2 regions of the Salipaludibacillus agaradhaerens genome follow, and region 1 is predicted to be linked to the other one. Evidence: riboswitches for the same ligand, from Rfam matches in the RefSeq annotation. Region 1 holds a riboswitch; the other holds the start of a gene.
What was found. A riboswitch is a leader RNA that binds a small molecule or an ion and turns the genes downstream of it on or off. The one in region 1 is predicted to bind cobalamin.
Positions count from the first base shown of each region.

Region 2: linked by a shared signal. The riboswitch ahead of BK581_RS02525 (ribonucleoside-diphosphate reductase subunit alpha) and the one ahead of BK581_RS07890 (ABC transporter substrate-binding protein) in region 1 are both predicted to bind cobalamin.

Region 1 is NZ_KV917378.1:1,640,187-1,644,843, reverse strand. It holds gene cobT (nicotinate-nucleotide--dimethylbenzimidazole phosphoribosyltransferase) at 1-979, shown strand, start outside; cobalamin riboswitch at 1,083-1,268, shown strand; gene BK581_RS07890 (ABC transporter substrate-binding protein) at 1,557-2,546, shown strand; gene BK581_RS07885 (FecCD family ABC transporter permease) at 2,512-3,582, shown strand; gene BK581_RS07880 (adenosylcobinamide amidohydrolase) at 3,579-4,657, shown strand, end outside.
Region 2 is NZ_KV917378.1:539,286-543,942, forward strand. It holds gene BK581_RS02510 (AAA family ATPase) at 1-474, shown strand, start outside; gene BK581_RS02515 (gamma-glutamylcyclotransferase) at 555-1,445, shown strand; gene BK581_RS02520 (hypothetical protein) at 1,514-2,032, opposite strand; cobalamin riboswitch at 2,297-2,494, shown strand; gene BK581_RS02525 (ribonucleoside-diphosphate reductase subunit alpha) at 2,660-4,657, shown strand, end outside.

The DNA.
Region 1 (4,657 bases):
CTTAACAAAACCAATTGGCAGCTTAGGGAAACTTGAACAACTAGCTGTTCAATTAGGTGAAATCACGGGGGCCACATATCCTGTTGTATCACCGCCGGCAGCACTCGTATTTGCGGCAGATCACGGTATAGCAGCTGAAGGCGTCTCGGCTTATCCTTCAGAAGTAACAGCTCAAATGGTCTATAACTTTCTTAATGGGGGAGCCGCCATTAATGTGTTAGCGAAAAAGAGCGGTGCTAGTTTTACCCTTGTGGATATAGGCGTGAATGCTGATCTTGAAGGGACAGGCTTTATTAATCAAAAAATACGTTACGGAACAGGGAATTTTTTGAAGGAAAAAGCCATGTCACGAGAGGAAGCGGAAGCTGCTATTAAAGTAGGGATTAATGTTGCTGAACAGATGATAGAAAAAGGGGCCCGTTCTCTTATATTAGGAGAGATGGGGATCGGTAATACAACTGCAAGCAGTGCCCTGTTAGCTTGCATCACGGATAAAGAAGTGAGTGAGATTGTTGGCAGAGGGACAGGGGTTAGTGATGACATATTGCGTCATAAAGAGGCAGTTATTAAACAAGCACTTCTATTCCATAATCCTAATCAGTATGATGCCATTGATATGTTGGCGAAAGTAGGTGGATTAGAAATTGCTGGCATGGCTGGTGCGATGCTCGGTGGGGCTGCTCATCGCGTACCTATCCTCGTAGACGGATTTATTTCCACTGTCGCTGCAAATGTGGCCGTTATGCTCGCGCCAAACGTGAAGGATTACCTTATTTTTGGCCACTTATCACAGGAACAGGGCCATCGTGTAGCATTAGAGAGATTGGCAGAAAGCCCATTACTAGATTTGAATTTGCGGCTCGGAGAAGGAACAGGTGCAGCACTTGCTTTTTCACTGGTAGAAGCGTCAGTCGCCATTTTAACTGAGATGGCAAGCTTTGAGGAAGCAAATGTGTCTAAAGAAAAAAAGGAAAGCTAAATTCAAATTTACAACGAGCACGAACTCATTTATACTGAGTTAGGTAAGGTATGCAGCAGAAAAAATATTTTTTTCTGCTTCGTTACCCAATTATGACATGTAATGAATGACATTGCGGATAGGTCCTAATATTAGGATAATAGGGAAGCTGGTGTGAATCCAGCGCGGTCCCGCCACTGTAAACAGAAAGGTAACCGCGTATTACCACTGTGTAGAGTCACCTGCATGGGAAGGAGCGGTATACCGTTACTCTGTAAGTCAGGAGACCTGCCTACCCGTGTTAGTTAAGCTCCTTCGAGGAAAAGGATGTTTAGTGTCTGTAGCCTGTTCCCTGCTATGAACAGGTCCATGCATACTGGTCGAATTGGACAGGCATGCTTGATACGGCTTAATCATCTTACGCTAGTCCTCTACGGGCTGCGTTTTTTTTCGTAGCGAAAAAATCATAATTGACTGATAGGCTAGACATGATAACTGTCAGTCTAACATGACTTAAGATTTATCGAGGTTAAACCTATATCGTTGAATAGCAGACGTTAAGACATGAAGCGGCACAAAATAGAGGGGGATAAGATTGATGAAACAATTATTAAGTAAATGGAAACAAATGAGTACGATCACAGTGTTAGCACTGATTCTGACTGCTTGTGGTGCAGCGGAAGAAAATAATGATAATACTGTAAACGTTAATAACGATAATAATGCCAATGAAACTGTGGAAGGGGACTTCCCTGTTACAGTGACTGATGGTGTTGGACAAGAAGTGACGATTGAAGAAACACCTGAAACGATTGCATCATTACTTCCGAGCAGCACGGAGATCGTGTTTGAACTAGGTGCTGGGGACCGCATGATCGGTGTATCAGAATATTGTAATTTCCCAGAAGAAACGGCTGATATTCAAATCATTGGCGCACAGGATATGGATGCAGAATTAATCCTTTCTTTGAGTCCTGATCTGCTATTAGTGCAAGAGTATCATTATCAAAATCATGAGGATGTTTTAAACGAATATGAAGAAGCAGGCATTGATGTCCTCGTTATGGGTAGTGCTGAATCTTTTGAAGAAACGTATGACACCATTCATATGATTGGTGAAGCGACAGGGACGAGTGACGAAGCAAATCAGATTGTTACAAGTATGGAAGAGCGATTAGAAGAAATCCGTGAGCAGGCAGAAACGATTCCAGAAGAAGATCGCCAAACGGTATGGGTAGAAGTTGGCCCATCACCTGATATTTTCACAACTGGACAAGGCACGTTCATGCACGAAATGCTTGAAGCTATTAATGCTACAAACGCTGCTGAAGAAGAGTCCGGTTGGGTTCAATTCACTGAAGAAGAGATTGTCACACTAGAGCCAGACGTGATTGTTACGACGTATGGCTATTATATCGACAATCCTGAAGCTGACGTGTTAGCTCGTGACGGTTGGTCAGAAGTGCCGGCGGTTCAGAACGAAAGAGTGTATGATGTGGATAATGACACAGTTACCCGTCCTGGTCCTCGTCTAATCGAAGGAGTGGAAACTCTTGCAAAACTCGTTTATCCGGATGTTTTTGAATAATCGTGTTGCGTGGATATATATACTGGCAGGAGGATTTGTACTCGGTACAATCCTCCTTGCTCTCTTTTGGAGCAGTGTCACAGTCCCTATTCCTCATATTATTCATATTATTATTGAACGGACCACAGGGCATGTTTGGCTGACAGATGTACCGGCAAATGAAGTGCCAATCATTTGGAACATTCGTTTACCTAGAGTCATTTTAGCATTTTGTGTAGGGGCATCACTGGCGTTAGCTGGGGCAGCTTTCCAAGGACTGCTGCGAAATCCGTTAGCAGATCCTTATACGATCGGTGTCTCCTCAGGGGCTGCATTGGGCGCGGTAATCGTGATTTTTTTTCAAATCTCACTTCCTATCTTAGGCGTTTTTACCCAACCTATTATCGCGATTATTTTTGGTTTTCTAACATTAATGCTCGTGTTCGGTCTTGTGAAAATGACAAGCAGAAGCATGGCCATCGAGACGATTATTTTAGCCGGTATTATTATAAGTTCTTTTATGGGGGCTATCGTGTCCTTAATCATTGCACTCGGCGACCAAAACGAAATGACGCAAATTATTTACTGGCTTTATGGAAGTGTCAGTTTGCGAGGTTGGAGCCATGTCCAGCTTATTTTGCCGTTTATGATCGTTGGTTCATTAATTTTACTGTATCATTATCGTGAACTGAATGCTCTCGCTCTTGGTGAAGAAGCGGCAGAACATATCGGCGTCGATGTGAGGAGAGGGAAGATTTTTCTCTTAATTGGAGCATCGTTGCTGACAGGATCAGCTGTGGCTGTCTCAGGGACGATTGGTTTTGTCGGGCTTGTTATTCCTCATCTCGTCAGGCTTGTGACAGGCCCAAACCATCGACATGTTTTGCCACTTTCGTTATTGACAGGTGGAGGCTTTCTTATTTTAACTGATCTCGTATCTCGAACGATTATTGCACCAAAGGAAATGCCAATCGGGGTCATAACGGCGTTAGTAGGTGCCCCCGTATTTTCGTTGCTGCTTATTAGAAATCGTTTAGGAAGGAGGAAGACGGCATGATAGAGCTTACAAAGGTGTCAGGAGGGTATGACAACGAACCTATCATTAAAGATGTTAGTTTAACGATTGAAAAAGGTGAATTTTTTACCCTCCTGGGGCCAAATGGCAGTGGAAAAACGACGTTATTTAAACTGGTAACCGGTACACTTCCGACTAAGCAAGGAAATATTTGTCTTAAAGGGCAACCATTGACCTCTTTGTCTAAGCTTGAAAAGGCTCGTCATGTGGCGGTTTTAACACAAGAAGCCCATATCTCATTTGACTTTACTGTCGAGGAAATTGTCAGTCTTGGCCGTTATGCGTTCCAACAAGGATTGTTTAAAAATTTATCTAAGAAAGATCAGGCCGTAATTGATGACGTCATGATGCTCACTGATGTGGCGCGTTATCGTCATAAACAATTCAGAACCATTAGTGGAGGAGAGAAGCAGCGGGTTTTACTAGCAAAAGCGTTAGCGCAACAGCCAGATATTCTCCTTCTGGACGAGCCAACGAACCATCTTGATGTTAAACACTCTTTTCATATGCTTAATTTATTAAAAGAGCGGCAGCTCACCCATGGTTTAACTGTCTTTGCTATTCTTCACGATTTAAATGTGGCGGCCCTCTATGCAGATAGAGTGGGTCTTCTTCATGAAGGACGTCTACGTAAAGTAGGAAGTGTTGATATTTTAAAGCAAGAAGACGAGTTGCGAGCAGTTTATAACGTGGAGGTAAAGGCACAAGCCCATCCCACACTAGCGAAACCACAATTATTAATGACACCAGCCAGCAAAAAAGAAGGACATGACGTAAATCCTCTTGAAACGATGATGAAGGTAGCAAAAGACGACAAAGCGATTCATATTCAGGTTGAGCAGCCGCTACGAACCATTTCTAATGGCGTAGTCGGTGAAGGAATTCGCTGGGCAACGGACTTTTGTAATTTTCATGTGGAAAAAAATTATCATTGCAGTACGCCAGCGGACGATGTTAAGCGCTGGATGACTGAACGACACATCTCTTATGAAAATGCTGTCGGAATGATGACAGCTGTTCGCTTGAAAGACGCTGTTTGGATAAATAAAGTTTATGA
Region 2 (4,657 bases), 1.1 Mb from region 1:
AGTATGTTAGTGGAGTATGAAGAAGCGTTAGCGGCAGGGGATAAAGCTCTTAAAACACTTAAAGAGGCAGCTGTTTCTTTTGATAAAGCTAAAAACTGGTCGACAGTTGATATGATTGGAGGCGGTTTTATCACAACAGCGATCAAGCATAATCATGTAGATGGTGCAAAAGAAAAAATTCATGATGCAGAAGTTCAACTTAGACATTTTAAAGAAGAATTGTTAGACATTCAAAACCAACTAAACATTGAGCTGACAATTGGAGACATGTTAACTTTTGCAGATTATTTCTTTGATGGGCTGATTGTAGATTGGTTAGTGCACGATAAGATTTCTCAAGCTGCAGATCAAATTGAGAAAACAATCAGCTTCGTTGCGGCAACTTTAACTAGCCTTCGCGAAGACAATAAGCGTCATGCAAAAAAATTGCAAGAATTATCTATTAAACGAATAGAGATTATAGAACATGCTTAATTATTAATTTACGATAATTATATTATGTCAACTGAACGAGGAGATATAAAAGATTGATAGCTTTTTTGGAGGGGGATTTTATGCTTGGACATTCATCTGTCGTGTTTGTTTACGGTACGTTACGTGAAGGAGACAGTAATTATCATTATCTAAAAAATTCAGTGAAGCTATTCAACCAAGCGCGGGTAAGGGGCTCGTTATATGACACTGGGAATGGTTATCCAGCTTATATCGAAAAAGGGGAAAAGTGGGTTTATGGAGAACTTTATGCTGTCAGTCCGTGGACCCTGAAACAATTAGATAGATTAGAAGGATATAGTGAAGGGCGACCTGATAATTTATATAATCGCGTAAAGTTACCGATTGAAACAGACATAAGTATTATTGAGGGATGGATCTATACGTTAGATCATCAGCACGAAATATCACTTACTAACGAAATCCATTTCCAAGATTGGAGAGTACATCAATGGTTTAATAACTTTACTGAGGTTAAGTATTTTGCTTACGGTTCATGTATGGACACAGAACGTATTGAAAAAGCAGGTATGTTAACACCTTTTTCTCAGCGAGTCGAGACAGGTAAACTAACAGGGTATAGTATGTGTTATACGCTCCACAGAGAAGATGGGTCTAGAGCAGATATCGTTGAAACAGAAGACCCTTCCTCCTCTGTTGAGGGAATTATCTACACATTACCAAAGGAGGCCATTGACTATTTATTTTCTAGAGAAGGTGTCTTTACTGGCAGTTATCGTGCTACTTTTGTTAAAGTGGAGATAAACGGTGTTCTTCATCAAGATGTCTTAACATTTACCGTCATTAATAAACAAGCTGAGACTTGCCCACCACGTCATTATGGGGAAGAAATCTTGAGAGGGGCAAAAGGAAGATTGTCAGATAACTATTATGAGCAATTACTAACAAAACTGGCATCCTTAGGCTACGATCACATAGATAGAGACGATTAACGGTGTAAGTGATAGAAAGGCCCTCACTGTCTTAAAGAGGGCCTTTCATAACGTAATAGAATAAAAGGCTAAAAAGGCTGCCAATCGATAGTACCTTGCTGATTTTCATAATCGACAGAAACGGTAAAGTCATGTTTTTTATAAAAATGAAGTAAACGCTCGAGATGGTCCCAATCTCTCGGTGAGATATAGCCTGAAATTTTACGCATATTTTGCTCTTCTATATATTGTTTAAAATACGACATACATACAGAGCCAAAGCCTTGATTTTGCTCACCTCTTATATCATCTATTTGAATATGAAAATCTTCTTTGTAAGAAGCGTGAATCGAGAAGTCCCAGGTTCCATTAAATGGCGTTTCACAATCGTGTGCCATAATTTTACATACTTCTCCGTTATCGGAAGCATAAATAATCGTCCACTTTCCTAATTTTGTTTGTTCAATTCCGAGAATCGACCATTTTTTTGCAATCTGTTTCAGGTTTTCTTGCATACGTAATAGTTGGAATTCAAGTTTTTCATACTCGATTTGTAGTGTTTCTTTATTTTTATCCTGCCTCGTAATATAAGATGCAGGGGCAAACATAATAAAACTCCTTTCATCATGCTAAATCTATAAATGACTATGAGTTGGAAGAGGGCATTATAATTTATGAGACTTTACTACATTAATTAAGCAGCCTAACCTTTTAAATACTCACAAGTCCGGTATTTTACTAGAATCAGATAAAATAATCAAGACGTTTTAATAAGAAAAAAAGATTGCATCTTTTAGCAAATAACGTTATGCTAGTAACATCATCATATAGATGGTTCACCGAAAAATAAATCTATATATGGTATATATGATATTAAATTAAGAAAAACAGGTGCTTGTTAATCGAGCTTGAAAGGGAATCCGGTGCAAGTCCGGAACTGTCCCCGCAACTGTAATTTGCTGACGATATGAGAGACCACTGTTGAAGATTATTTTTAAATAGTCTAATATGGGAAGGCTCATAAAGGATGAGGCATAAGTCAGGAGACCTGCCTGTTTTTCTCAAGTTTCTGACCTTCGGGGGGTGAGTGTTTGAAACGGTAGAAGATCCTAGTAGCGATTTGTTAACTATCGTGAACAATGTCGCTTTTAGCTGACGCACTCTGCCGTTTTAACACCTTCCCGACTGGGAGGGTTTTTTTAATGACTAATTTGATTGATGGAAGGATGACAAAAATGACACAAGGGATAGCACAAAAGACAAATGAACATCACGTTAACAACGTCTTGCAAAATCGATTTCCTCATTTAACATGGGAGCCGTATTTAAGACGAATTGAATTGCACAATGACAAAACAGCCCTTATTACTGCAGCGTTAGATCAGCTTACAGCTGAGGAATCCGATTGGACATTCGTTGCGGCAAACTTATATTCTTTGCAGCTTAAAGAGGAAATAGCGAACAATCGAGGTATTCCTGCTTATGAACAATTCGGTTCATTAATTACAAAGCTTGTAAATGATGGTTTTTATCAAAAAGAGCTTCTCAACGTTTACACAACAGAAGATTATGCACTGATGGAAAGCTGGATAGATGAAACTAAAGATCAGCTCTTTACATATATTGGACTCAAAACATTAGCTGATCGTTATCTGGCTCGTTCTCACGATGGCCGTTTACTTGAATTGCCACAAGAGCGATTCATGGTAATTGCTATGAGCCTTATGAAAAACGAAGCTGAAGCTAAGCGACTTGACCTTGTTAAAGAAGCTTACTGGGCCCTGTCTAATCTCTATATGACTGTGGCAACACCGACGTTAGCGAATGCTGGAAAAACACACGGACAGTTGTCAAGTTGTTTTATTGACACAGTCGATGATAGTTTACGAGGTATTTTCGATAGTAATACAGATGCCGCTACAGTGAGTAAAAATGGCGGAGGCTTAGGTATTTATCTAGGTAAAATTAGAGCGAGAGGGTCATCTATTAAAGGGTTTAAAGGAACATCCTCAGGCGTGTTACCATGGATGAAGCAGTTAAACAATACAGCTGTTAGCGTAGATCAATTAGGTCAAAGACAAGGTGCTATTGCGGTTTACTTAGATGTTTGGCATAAAGATATTTTTCCTTTTCTAGACGCTAAATTAAATAATGGTGATGAACGTCAACGAACGCATGATTTGTTCACTGGTGTGTGTCTTCCAGATTTATTTATGGAAAAAGTTGAAGCGCGTGAAGACTGGCATTTGTTTGATCCACATGAAGTTAGAGAAGTTATGGGGTTCTCTCTAGAGGATTTTTATGATGAAGAACAAGGCAAGGGGAGTTTCCGTGAGCATTATGAACAATGTGTAGCGAATGAAGACCTTTCATCAGAGCGTGTTCCTGCCATCGACATTATGAAACGCATTATGATCGCTCAACTTGAAACGGGCACACCTTATATGTTTTATCGGGATACCGTTAATCGGATGAATCCTAACAAACATAAAGGTATGATTTACTCTTCTAATTTGTGTACAGAAATTATGCAAAATATGAGCTCTACTACTGTACAAGAAGAAATTAGTGCTGATGGTGAGATTATTACTAAAAAGCAAGCAGGAGATTACGTGGTGTGTAATTTAAGTTCTATTTCACTGGCTAAAGCAGTAAAGGATGATGTCATTGAAAGGCTTATAAACATACAAGTCCGCATGCTCGATAACGTGATTGAATTGAATACGATTGAAGTTCCACAAGCACAAATAACGAATCAAAAATATCGCGCTATTGGATTAGGCACGTTTGGATGGCATCACTTATTGGCCGACAAAAAAATAGCTTGGGAAACAGAAGAGGCTGTGCAGTATGCTGATGAACTGTACGAAGATATTCATTTTTATACAGTGAAAGCAAGTATGGAACTGGCGAAAGAAAAAGGAGCCTATCCTGCGTTTAAAGGCTCTGACTATGAAACGGGCGAATATTTTACCTCACGGGATTATAAGAGTGACCGTTGGACAAGCTTACAACACGCCGTCAGTGAAAATGGGTTACGGAATGGCTATCTTTTAGCTGTTGCTCCTAATTCAAGTACATCACTTATTGCTGGATCTTCCGCATCAATCGATCCTATTTTTAAGAAGGAATATGCTGAAGAGAAAAAGAATTATAAAATTCCTGTTACAGCACCTGGATTATCTAAAGAAAATACGTGGTATTATAAAGCAGCTCATACGATTGATCAACTT